Regions from separate parts of the Methylovorus sp. MP688 genome, predicted to be linked through region 2. Evidence: predicted binding sites of a transcription regulator. Region 2 holds the regulator's gene; each other region holds the start of a gene.

Region 1 (4,286 bases), 100 kb from region 2:
AGCTTGCAGCCAGCCGATGGCGGTCTCCAGTGGGCCTCGGTCTATCCAGGCATCGAGATCAAAGTCGCGATCCAGCAGCCCATGGATCAACATGAAGTTCTTTTGCTGCTGGAAGAGATGAACCCGCTGCTCGGACAAATCGGGGGCCAGACTAAGATGGAATTGATCCCCGTAGGCTTGCTGAACGCCGATACCGCCAGAGCGCGTCTCCCCTTCCAGCACCTTGCGCACCCCTTCCAGATTGGTTTTTGCCCACTCGGATGCGCGCAAGGATTGATACAGAAAGCGCGCGACCAGCTCTGGATGCTCCTGCAGCAGTTGCTCATGGACAGTGATCGGGCGCGGCGTGCCGTTATTCACGCGGTACTGCAGGTCCGGGTAGGTATCCAGATTGATACCAACGACCACACCCTGCCGCTGTGCGGCCTCTACTGCAGAGGCTCCTTTCACATACACGGCATCCACCTTGCCCGCCGCCAGTTGCTCGATACCGGCCCACAAGCCGCCCAGATCTTCACGCCCACCTTGTCCGGAGCCCACTTCCACCAGCTGCACATCATCCAGCGTCAGTCCGGCGATTTTCATCGCGCCCTTGTACCCATGCAGGCTCATGCCGCGCGCAATGCTGCTGCCGCGAATGTGGTCGTGCAGGGGATGCTCTATGAAGGCGGGCAATGCCAGACGCAGCCCCTTGAGATGAGCGGGTTCGCTAATCCCTGAGTCGGGCCGTACCAGGATGGTTTGCCATTCATCAATCCAGGTGAGGCCGATCAGCCGTGTAGGCGCCCCCTGTGCCCGCGCTGCGATCGCCAGCAGATTGCCGCCCTCGCGAATCAGCGTGGGCAGCTGGTGATCGTAATGATGACGCGCCAGCTCGCGATGATCCTGCAAGGTGGAAAGGACAATGCCATCCGCGGCAAACTCGGATTCCAGCCAGCCCAGCTTGTGGGCGAGACCGGTGGCAGTGGGCACCGGGCAACGGGTGAGCCAGAGCCGGTCTATGGCTTGTGCAGTGGTTGAGCTCACGGATATCCCCTTAACCTGCTGCCTGAAGACTGGCAGGTGCACTGTCATTGGCAGGCACCAATCCCAGCGCCTTGGCCTGGTCATAAATCTTGGCCATCTTCCACTGCTGGGTCAGCACGCCAGGACCGTAATCACGCGAGCCGCCGAGGGAATCGGCCAGACTTTGAATCAATGCGCCCTCTTCCAGCAGCAGAATGAATTCGGCCAGCTTGCGCAGGCCTTGCTTGCCCCAGACGGTTGAACCGCCATTGGCTTCCAGAATCGCGGTGTTGTGGGGGTTCAGGCGAATCTGATCCAGAATGAAATCGACTTCCTGCTGACGACGGTCGATATAGATCGGGATTTCACGAATCAGGTTAAAACGCTGCACCGGCACGTAACGGATAGGCAAAGGCCGGTGTGCCTGCGCCCATGCGCCCAGATAAGGGGAATGCACGTGGGAAATCGAGGTGACATCCGCATGTTGCTTGAACAGCTTGTTGTAACGGGTATTGCCCAGGCCGCTTTTGCCGATGACGACATTGCCATCAAAATCCACCACCAGCGCTTCCAGCTTTTTGCCCTTGTTGAAAGGCCCGCCGTAATTGACGATCACCAGTTGTTCCTGGCCTGGCACACGCTCGACAAAACCTACCGTGCCATTGGCCGTGATGGTTCCGGTCTCGCGGAACACATCAAATGCCAATTGCGACTCTTCCAGCACGCTTTGTACAAAATCGTCCAGCTCTCTTTTTGCTTCAACAGCGATCACGCTCATTTTTTTGCCCTCTACGTTGGTATATGTATTGCATCCAATGATGCATAAACAAGCAGGGGCAAGAGCTATGCCAAAAAGAACCAGCACAGCATGATTAATTTTAATTGTTTAAATTCATTGACCTATGAAACACACACTGCCTTTACCCAGGTGGACATGATCAAGCAAGTGTTGGCAGGCAAACATCTGTAAACACAAGACTGTTGCCTGACCACCACTTTTTACATGCCTTAATTTGCATGAGCCTGAATAAGATATAACCATATCTTATATTGGTATAATGTGATATTAGTGGAAATGTTAATAACATTTAGCTATATTGCGCACTGCAATTTACCAAAGAGAGCGTCATACAATGCGAACTCAATTATGGGACTATGACCTGGAAGACGACGAGCCCACTCAGCCACCAAAAGGGGCCGAGCACGTCATCACGCACCCAAATCCATCCTCTGTCAGCTTGTCCATCCGGGCCAGCGCCCTGGTATTCAGCGATCCAAAATCGCAACAGCTGCTGAGAATGATAGAGCGCGTAGCCAAGAGCGATGCCACCGCATTGATTATTGGCGAAACCGGCACCGGCAAGGAACTGATTGCGCGCCAGATGCACGCGCTCAGCGAGCGCAAACATGCGCCTTTTCAGGCCGTCAATTGCGGCGCATTCTCTGAAACGCTGGTAGAAAGCGAATTATTCGGTTACGAACGCGGCGCCTTTACCGGTGCATCGCAGTCCAAAATCGGCTGGTTTGAATCTGCCAATGGCGGCACGCTGTTTCTGGATGAAATCGGCGACTTGCCACAATCCACCCAGGTAAAACTGCTGCGCGTATTGCAAGAGCGTGAAGTGGTGCGGGTAGGCGCGCGCAAAGCCATCCCGATTAATGTACGGCTGATTGCCGCCACCAATGTGGATTTGGAAGAGGCCGTGCGTGCCGGCCGCTTCCGCGAAGATCTTTACTATCGCATCAAGGTCGTGCCCATCAACCTGCCGCCATTGCGCGAGCGCCGTGGCGACATCCTGCCACTGGTGGAACACTTCCTCAATGTATACAAGGAAAGACTCCAGACTGCTGCGCCCCAACTGGCCCCGGAAACCATCCGCGTGATGCTCGAATACCCCTGGCCAGGCAATATCCGCGAGCTGGAAAACGTGATTCACCGTGCATTGCTGGTCTCGAACACCAACACCCTGCAACCGCACGACCTCAACCTGCCGCACTCCCTGCTGCAACGCGAGGAACACGCGGCCCGGCCGCATCATCCCGCCAAACCTGCCAAGCCCTCCGCTGGTCAGAGCAGCGAGGTTTCCACCTACCCACTGGAAACGGTGTTTTATGAGTTATTTCAGGAATCACCGGACAAGCTGTTCGACATCGTCAACAACCTGCTGGTGAGCAAAGCCTATGATTTTTGCCATCATAATCAGGTACATACCGCGAGATTGCTTGGTATCAGCCGGAATATTCTGAGGGCGAGACTCAAGGAATTGGGGTTGATTGAGTAGTAATCGACCCCACCACCAAGAAAGATATACTCTCATTCTAAATACACTTTCTCGTTTTCTAGTGAAAACGAGAAAGTGATTCTATTTTTCATAATGTTATCAACAGCACCCTCTTGGTACACGCTAGTAGGATTGCTCCAAGGTCAACGGTAAGTTACATGAAAATTCAAAAAAATGAATTTTTCAGCTAACTAGCGGAAACCCCGAGTAACTCATCTCCTCGGGATACCAATACGTCATGAATACCTCCTGAATCAACGAAAAAATTCTCAAACCTACGTCAATGTGGCAAAATTTGACGCTTCGTCAATCAGCACCCAGCACCTCTCTTTTGCCCCGTATCCACCGCGCTTGCATAAGATTTCACGCACGGTGCGGTCAGCCAACAAAAATTACGCGAGTATGGTGAACAAGGACCCTAGACTTCTCAAAGAAATAACGCAGAGCAATATGAAACTGCACTAAAACGGTTTAACGAAAAATCTTCGCGTGTTTTTTAGTGCTTTTTGAGGTGCGCGTGTAATTGACTATACCGATATAGCTTGACGTTTTTATGGAAAGAAAATAATGAACAGGGTTGCATTAATCACAGGCGTAACCGGGCAAGACGGGGCGTATCTGGCAGAGTTACTGCTCAACAAAGGCTACATCGTGCATGGCATTAAACGTCGTGCTTCGTCATTTAATACAGCTCGCATCGACCACTTGTACAGAGACCCTCATGAAGAGGGCGTCCGCTTCTTTCTTCACCATGGTGACCTGACAGACTCAAGTTGTTTGATCCGTATTATTCAGCAGGTACAACCTGATGAAATTTATAATCTTGCCGCACAGAGCCATGTCGCCGTGTCTTTCGAAGAGCCGGAATACACAGCAAACTCAGATGCTCTAGGCGCTCTAAGAATATTAGAGGCTATACGTATTCTGAAGTTGGAAAATAAAACGCGTTTCTATCAAGCATCCACTTCTGAACTTTATGGGCTAGTACAGGAAACACCC
Region 2 (4,286 bases):
TGATCGTCATTCGCCAGGCATCCAAGGATAAAGGGGAAATGATGGTACGTACCCAGTACCTCAAGATGTTCCCCAAGCAGGAAGTGGCCGTGACAGACAAACCTGTGGTGATCACTCAGGCACCGGAAACGGTGATTCATGCCAACGGTATGGTATTCAACAAGAAAAACCAGACCGTCAACCTGCGTGGCCGCGTGCGGGCGCATTACCTTTCGCCCAGCGTGACAAAAAAAGCCGCTGGCAAAGCCCCTGCCAGCACGCCAGCGAAAGCCAGCAAGGCGGCACCACAGAAAAATGCCAAGGCCAGCGCCAGCCCCGCTAAAAAACAGGCAACACAGGCGAAACGAAGTACCAGTACCAATAACCAAGCCCGGATTCGGAGAAAATATGACAACCCTGCCCCGTAGCTTTTTGCCGCTACTTTTGATGATGGCCTGCCTGCCTGCACACGCCGAAAAGGCGGACAAGGACAAGCCCATCAATCTGGAAGCAGATGCCGTCACCGTAAATGATGCCAAAAAGACCAGCATCTACACCGGCAATGTAATCCTCACCCAGGGGACGCTGATCATCCGTGGCGATAAGCTGGTGGTGCGCGAGGACAAAGAAGGCTTTCAGCACAGCACGACCTACGGTAATCCGCAGACGCCCTCCACCTTCAAGCAAAAAATGGAAGGTAAAAACGAATATATGGAAGGCAGCGGTCAACGTATCGAGTACGATGGACGTATGGACAAGGTACAGCTCTACACCAAGGCCTGGGTTAAAAAAGGCGATGACATCGTGCATGGTGACTACATCATGTATGACGCCAATGCCGAATATGCCGAGGTGATTGGCGGTGGCAGCCAGGCAGCAACGCCTGCCACACCGACCGGGCGTGTACGTGCCGTCATTCAGCCCAAGAAAAAACCGGCTGGCACCGATGGCGCGACGGCCAATTAACCTGCCATGCTGACAATCCGTCAGTCTGGCGTGCAACACGATATACCTGAGTAAACATGAGCCAATTAATCGTAGAAGGTCTGCGCAAGAAATATAAATCCCGCACGGTGGTGCAGGATATTTCGCTGCAACTCAATAGCGGCGAAGTGGTGGGCTTGCTGGGCCCTAACGGTGCAGGCAAGACCACCAGCTTTTACATGATGGTGGGGCTGGTGGCCCTGGATGATGGCCGCATTCTGCTGGATGGCAAGGATCTGAGCCGTCTGCCCATACACCGTCGTGCGCGCCTGGGCCTCGCCTATCTGCCGCAGGAGCCCTCGATTTTCCGCAAGATGACGGTGGCCGAAAACATCATGGCGATTCTGGAGTTGCAGAAACTGGCGCCGGAACAGATGGAAAACCAGCTGGAATCGCTGCTGCAGGAACTGCATATCACGCATATCCGCAACAGCATGGCGGTCAGCCTGTCCGGCGGTGAGCGCCGTCGCGTTGAAATCGCCCGCTGCCTGGCCACCAACCCCAGCTTCATTCTGCTGGATGAGCCATTTGCCGGCATCGACCCCATCGCCGTGCTGGACATTCAGAAGATCATCCGCTTTTTGACCGAACGCAATATCGGCGTGCTGATCACCGACCACAACGTGCGGGAAACATTAGGTATTTGCGACCGCGCCTATATCGTCAATGAAGGACGCGTCTTCGCGGCAGGCAAGCCCAGCGAAATTATTCACAACGATAGCGTAAGAGAAGTGTATCTTGGTAAGGACTTCCGCCTCTAAGCACACATTTGGCGGCCCCCACGTATGAAGCAAAGCTTACAACTCAAATTTTCGCAACACCTGGCGCTGACTCCGCAACTGCAGCAGTCCATCCGTTTGTTGCAGCTATCCACGCAGGAGCTCAATCAGGAGCTGGAAACCCTACTGCAGGCGAATCCATTGCTGGAACGCGCTGACAAGATCGAAGAACCGCTGGAAATCCCCGACAACTTCATTGCGGCGCCAGTAGCCCCTGAGCCCAGCGTGGCCGCCACACCGGAGGAAGCTCCCCGCCAGGATGAATTTGGTGGCGATGACTATTTTGAATTCGGCAGCAGCAGCGGCAGCAACCGCTGGGAAGACAGCAGCTCCGGCAATGACGATGACAATGATTTCAGCTACCAGGAAGCGGTCAGCCTCAGCCTGCGCGATCATCTGCTAGGTCAGCTCAAACTGTTGCCACTGTCCGAGCGCGACCAGACCTTGTCCATGCTGCTGGTCGATACCATTACCGACGACGGTTATCTGGAGCAGTCGCTGGAAGAGCTGGCCGAGATGCTGCCACCGGAGCTCGAAATCGACATGCTGGAGTTGCAGACGGCGCTCAAGCATATCCAGAACCTGGACCCACCCGGCATAGGCGCGCGCAATCTGGCAGAATGCCTATCCTTGCAATTGCGCGCCTTGCCACCAGATACGCCTTATGTGGATCTCGCCATCAAGGTTGCCGAAACGCACTTGCCCCTGCTGGCAGCCCGCGATTACGCAAAACTGAAAAAATTGCTGGCCTGCGACGATGATGTATTGCGCGAAGTGCAACAGCTGGTGCTGCAACTCAATCCCCGCCCAGGTGGTGAATTCAGCAAAATCACGTCTGATCATTACATTCAGCATGAAATCGTGGTCAAGAAAATCAAAGGTGTCTGGCTGGCCCATCTGAACGACGAAGTCGTGCCCAAGCTGCGCATCAACCAGCTGTATGCCGGCATCCTCAAGCGCAACCGCGAAAGCTCGAGCCAATACCTGATGAGCCAGATGCAGGAAGCCAAGTGGATGATCAAGAACATCCAGCAGCGCTTCTCCACCATCCTGCGCGTTTCTCAGGCGATTGTGGATCGCCAGCGCAATTTCTTTGAGCACGGCGAGGTCGCCATGCGCCCCCTGGTGCTGCGCGAGATTGCCGATGAGCTGGGCCTGCACGAATCCACGGTGTCACGCGTTACCACGCGCAAGTACATGCTCACCCCACGCGGAGTTTACGAGCTTAAATATTTCTTTGGCAGCCATGTGGCTACCGAATCCGGGGGCGCTTGTTCCGCCACTGCCATACGCGCCCTGATCAAACAAATGGTCAGCGAAGAGAACCCGAAAAAGCCGCTGTCGGATAACCAGATCACGGATATCCTGGGTAAACAGGGCATCGTGGTTGCTCGTCGCACCATTGCCAAATACCGCGAGTCTTTGCAGATACCCGCGGCCAACCAGCGCAGATCGCTTTGATCTGCGTTTTACCTGAAGGAGTAAATCATGAACCTGCATCTCACCGGACACCATCTCGACGTTACCCCAGCCCTGCGCGAATATGTGCAGAGCAAGCTTGAGCGCGTGAGTAACCACTTCGACCATGTGATTGACGTCAAAGTCACCATGAGCGTAGAGAAGCTGGCGCAGAAAGTGGAGGCCACCATTCATGTGCCGGGTCACGATATCCATGCCGAAAGCAGCGGTGAAAACATGTACGGCGCGATTGACGCGCTGGCTGACAAGCTGGATCGCCAGGTTCTGAAGCACAAGGAAAAAGTAAGCGACCATCACAAGGCCAACGGTGCCCTCAAGCACCAGGCGGCTGCGGAATAAAGGTCTAACCGGGGACAAGGCAAAGGCGTGTTGTCTTACATATCGCCAGTCGCCTTGTCCCTGCCGAACATAAGGTAATCATATGGCTACCATCAGTGTTGCACAGCTTTACCGGGATATGCGCCGCAATCTCAAGCTCACCTGGGTTTCCGGGCTGAATGGCGGCGAAAACCTGCTCACCAGTGAAACGGTGACCAAGCCCTCGCTGGCACTGATCGGGCATCTGAATTTTGTACACCCCAACCGCGTGCAGGTGTTGGGCTGTGCTGAGATGGATTACTTGCGCAGCCTGCCCAAGCCAGAGCTCAAGAAAGCCATCCACAATCTGTTTTCCACCGACCTGGCCGCCGTTGTCGTCGCCAATGGTGAAAAACCACCCGCCGAGCTGAATGCAGCCTCGGATGATTTTCAAACCCCCTTGTTTACCTCACCCATGCGCAGCCCGGGGCTGATGGATGTCCTGAGCCATTATCTGGCGCAAGCCGTCGCCGAATCCGAGAGCTCCCATGGTGTTTTCATTGAAGTGCAGGGCTTTGGCATCCTGATCAAGGGCAACCCGGCCATTGGTAAAAGCGAGCTCGCGCTGGAACTGATTTCGCGCGGACATCGTCTGGTGGCGGATGATATTGTCGATTTCTACCGGATTGCGCCGGACCGGCTTGAAGGGCGCTGCCCCCCTATCCTGCAGGACTTCCTTGAAGTGCGTGGCCTCGGCATCCTCAACAT
Region 3 (4,286 bases), 590 kb from region 2:
AGCGCACGGCTAATCAGGATTTTCTCGAATTCCTTGGTGCGTGTTTCCAGAATTTCCTGCTCCCCGCGATTGAGCGCATCCATGACTTCCGCTGCCAGCGCTTCTTGCCAGGAGGTGGCGGTAGTTGGCTTGCTGCTATCCTCCTTCAATTCTGGCGGCAAATCTGCCACATCAATATTCTGGCCTGGCGCCATCACGGTCAGCCAGTGGCAGACATTCTCAAGCTGCCGCACATTGCCGCTCCAGCTCATGGTGGCAAGGTAACGTAGCGCACTTGCAGACGGTTGTTTGGCTTCTACGCCGAGCTCTTGCGCGCTTTGTTGCAGGAAGTGCTTGACCAGCAGAGGCACATCCTCACGACGCTCGCGCAAGGGCGGCAGACGCAGGCGTATCACATTCAGCCGGTGGAACAAGTCTTCACGGAACAGGCCGAGCTTCACGCGCTCCTCCAGATCCTGGTGAGTGGCGGCAATGATGCGCACATTAACCTTGACGGGTTGATGCCCGCCGACGCGATAAAACTGGCCATCGCACAACACGCGCAGCAAGCGCGTTTGCAGATCAGAAGGCATGTCGCCAATTTCATCCAGAAACAGGGTGCCGCCATCGGCTTGTTCAAAGCGGCCGCGTCGTGCTGCCTGCGCGCCGGTGAAGGCGCCGCGTTCATGGCCGAACAGCTCGGACTCCAGCAGATCCTTGGGGATGGCTGCCGTGTTGATCGCGATAAAGGGTTTGTCTGCGCGCGGACTATGCCGATGCAGGGCGCTGGCAACCAGCTCTTTGCCGGTGCCTGATTCGCCATTAATGAGTACGGTGGCATGCGAGCGGCTCAAGCGGCCAATGGCACGGAATACCTCCTGCATGGCAGGGGCCTGGCCAATGATTTCGGGTGTCGCTTCTGGTGTAACGGCTTCCGTGGCCTGACGCATGCTTTCTTCAACGGCGCGCCGGATGATCTCAATCGCCTGGTCTACATCAAAAGGCTTGGCCAGATATTCAAAAGCGCCACCCTGAAATGCCGCAACGGCACTTTCGAGATCGGAGTATGCCGTCATGATGATGACAGGAATCTCAGGCAGGCGTTTTTTTACCTCATCGAGGAAGTCGAGGCCAGAACCGTTGGGCATGCGAATGTCGCTGACAATCACTTGTGGTTCTTCCCGGGTGAGCGCATTGAGTGCCTCGGGCACGGAGGCAAAGGTCTTGAAATCCATGTCGGTGCGCGCCAGCGCTTTTTCAAAGACCCAGCGTATCGATTTGTCGTCGTCAATAATCCAGATAGGTTTCATAGCTTGCCTGTGTGTTTAAAATCGTTCATGTGTTCTACGTGAGTTTACTGCTTGGCAATAAAGCCTTTCATGGCGGTCGTTTCGATGGGTAGCAGAATGGTGAAACAGGTTTTGCCTGGTTCGCTCTCGCATTCAATCATGCCGTGATGCTGGGTGATGAATGTCTGTGCCAGCGTCAGCCCGAGGCCGGAGCCACCTTCGCGGCCGGAGACCAGTGGGTAAAAAATGCGGTCGCGGATATCAGGAGGAATCCCAGGGCCGTTGTCGATAATCTGCAGGCGTATCGCCACCCGGTAGCGTTTCTTGGCTAGCGTTACCTGCCGTTCGGCGCGGGTGCGTAGGGTGATCTGCCCCGTCCCCTGCATGGCCTGTGCAGCATTGCGGGCGATATTGAGCACGGCTTGTATCAGTTTCTCACGATCGCCAATCAGCTCGGGCAGGCTGGTGTCGTAATCGCGCTTGACCATAATGGCTTTGGGTGACTCCGCCAGCAACAGGCTGCGCACGCGTTCCAGCACCTCATGAATATTCGTGGGTTCGTACTTGGGCACGCGGTGCGGCACCAGCAAGCGATCCATCAGTGACTGCAGGCGATCCGCCTCTTTGATGATGACCTGGGTGTATTCGCGCAAATTGACCTGTGGCAGTTCATGCTCCAGCAATTGTGCCGCCCCGCGCAGCCCGCCCAGCGGATTACGGATCTCGTGGGCGAGATTGCGTAACAACTCAGCGTTCGCTTGCTGCTGGATGAGCATGCGTTCCTCGCGCGCAATGCGCAGTTGCTGATCCATCTGCTGGAACTCAAGTACCAGGCAGGCCGGATTCACATCCACCGGGGTCACCGTGCAAGTGACGGCGACTGAACTTTGGCGCATGGTGGTGATGAGAAACTCATGTTCGCGAAATGGACTGCGATTGCTGATCGCATTTTCCACGGCCGAGTGCAGGATTTCGCATTCAGGAAATACCTGAAAAATATCCAGCCCGGTAATCTGTTTGGCGCTTAATGCAAACAGGATTTCAGCCCCCGGATTGGCATATATGACCTTGCGGGAATCATCCAGCAGGATGACGGCAGTGGCGAGATGTTCGAGACCAGCGAATGTGGGAGGAATAATATGTACCATGGCAGTGGTTAAGCAAAAGCCAGGCCAGAGCATGGCGTCAAAGCGGTGAAAAAGCGTTGCATAAGATTGACCTTAAGGATGTTGAATCTGCATCTTTAACACGCAACACCATGAAAATTCAGCTTATTTCATGCCATTGAGCTCTTTTTGCAGCAGCTTTACATTGTTTTCGTGCGTGTCGACATCGGCTTTCAGCCGGCGCATTTTTTCTTCAAATTTTGTGACGTTTCTCAAGGTCTTGCCATCGGCAGTGCGATACACCTCGGGGTTAGCGCTGCCTTCGTTATAAGCTTGTCTTGCTTCTTCCAGCGCTTTTTTCTCTGTGGCGAGTTCATCCTGCAAAATCTGCCGGCGGGTATCATCCCGGCGGGTTTGCGTGCTCCTGTCTACCTTGGGAAAGTCCGAAGGCGTAGGCGTTCTTGCCCGCTCTTTTTTGCCTGAGGGCACGGGCAAGGCATTGTCGCCTTTCAGGAAAAGCTGGCAATTCTTGTAGAGGGTCCGCGTTTTGGCGTCCGTGAATGTCGGTTGGCCTGACTCATCAACGCATTTATAGATATCGGCCGCTTGCACCGTCAATCCAGCTAGCAAGCCGCAACACAGCAATAGAAATTTCATGCATTGAGTTTAGATGAGAAGCCATCGGGTGGCAACGCGCGCCAGTTAACAGGTGCGCAAGAGTGGCAGGCAATAAAAAAGGCGGGTTGCCCCGCCTTTTTTAACATGCTGTGATTAGCAGCTGTAGTACATGGCGAACTCGATAGGATGCGGTGTCATGCGCATTCTGGTGACTTCTTCCATCTTCAATGCGATGTAGCTGTCGATCCAGTCATCGGAGAACACACCACCACGGGTGAGGAACTCGCGATCCTTGTCCAGATATTCCAGTGCTTGTTCCAGGGAGGAGCAAACGGTTGGGATCGCTGCATCTTCCTCAGGAGGCAGATGGTAGAGATCCTTGGTTGCTGGCTCACCTGGGTGAATCTTGTTCTGTACGCCGTCCAGACCAGCCATCAGCAGGGCGCTGAATGCCAGGTATGGGTTGGCAGTAGGATCAGGGAAGCGAGCTTCAACGCGGCGAGCCTTGTCGGAATGCACGAAAGGAATACGGATCGAAGCTGAACGGTTCTTGGCAGAGTAAGCCAGCTTAACTGGAGCTTCAAAGCCTGGAACCAGACGCTTGTAGGAGTTGGTGCCTGGATTGGTGATCGCATTCAGCGCGCGAGCGTGCTTGATGATGCCGCCGATGTAGTACAGGGCGAACTCGGACAGGCCAGCGTAGCCGTTGCCTGCGAACAGGTTCTTGCCATCTTTCCATACGGATTGGTGCACGTGCATGCCGGAACCGTTGTCGCCAACGATAGGCTTAGGCATGAAGGTGGCGGTTTTGCCGTAAGCGTGAGCGGTGTTCAGCACAACGTACTTCAGCAATTGGGTCCAGTCGGCACGTTGTACCAGGGTGCTGAACTTGGTGCCGATTTCACATTGACCAGCCGTTGCCACTTCGTGGTGGTGCACTTCAACAGGCACGCCCATGTTTTCAAGGGCGATGACCATGGCTGAGCGCAGATCCTGGAAGGAATCGACTGGAGGTACTGGGAAGTAGCCGCCCTTTACGCCAGGACGGTGACCGGTGTTGCCGCTTTCGAACTTCTCGCCAGATGCCCATGCACCTTCTTCGGAGTTGATCTTGACGGAACAGCCTTCCATGCCAGCATTCCACTGGATGGAGTCGAAAATGAAGAATTCGGGTTCTGGACCGAAGTAGGCGGTGTCGCCCAGACCGCTGGACTTCAGGTAAGCCTCAGCGCGTTTTGCCAAGCTGCGTGGGCAACGGTCGTAGCCCTTGCCGTCGGTAGGATCTACCACGTCA

The links. The regulator sigma-54, encoded in region 2, starts transcription at its own class of promoters, with help from an activator protein. The targets are predictions, from matches to a motif close to TGGCACNNTTCCTGCT.
Region 1: the regulator sigma-54 is predicted to act here: its motif matches at 1,841-1,856, upstream of MPQ_RS00575 (class II aldolase/adducin family protein).
Region 3: the regulator sigma-54 is predicted to act here: its motif matches at 2,428-2,443, upstream of glnL (nitrogen regulation protein NR(II)).

Annotation. Positions count from the first base shown of each region.
Region 1 covers NC_014733.1:125,016-129,301, reverse strand. The annotation lists gene MPQ_RS00580 (ABC transporter substrate-binding protein) at 1-1,074, opposite strand, end outside; gene MPQ_RS00575 (class II aldolase/adducin family protein) at 1,037-1,783, opposite strand; gene MPQ_RS00570 (sigma-54-dependent Fis family transcriptional regulator) at 2,139-3,287, shown strand; gene gmd (GDP-mannose 4,6-dehydratase) at 3,855-4,286, shown strand, end outside.
Region 2 covers NC_014733.1:227,492-231,777, reverse strand. The annotation lists gene lptC (LPS export ABC transporter periplasmic protein LptC) at 1-407, shown strand, start outside; gene lptA (lipopolysaccharide transport periplasmic protein LptA) at 388-945, shown strand; gene lptB (LPS export ABC transporter ATP-binding protein) at 1,002-1,724, shown strand; gene MPQ_RS01055 (RNA polymerase factor sigma-54) at 1,749-3,203, shown strand; gene hpf (ribosome hibernation-promoting factor, HPF/YfiA family) at 3,231-3,560, shown strand; gene hprK (HPr(Ser) kinase/phosphatase) at 3,643-4,286, shown strand, end outside.
Region 3 covers NC_014733.1:2,500,345-2,504,630, reverse strand. The annotation lists gene ntrC (nitrogen regulation protein NR(I)) at 1-1,289, opposite strand, end outside; gene glnL (nitrogen regulation protein NR(II)) at 1,334-2,416, opposite strand; gene MPQ_RS11925 (DUF4124 domain-containing protein) at 2,540-3,031, opposite strand; gene glnA (type I glutamate--ammonia ligase) at 3,146-4,286, opposite strand, start outside.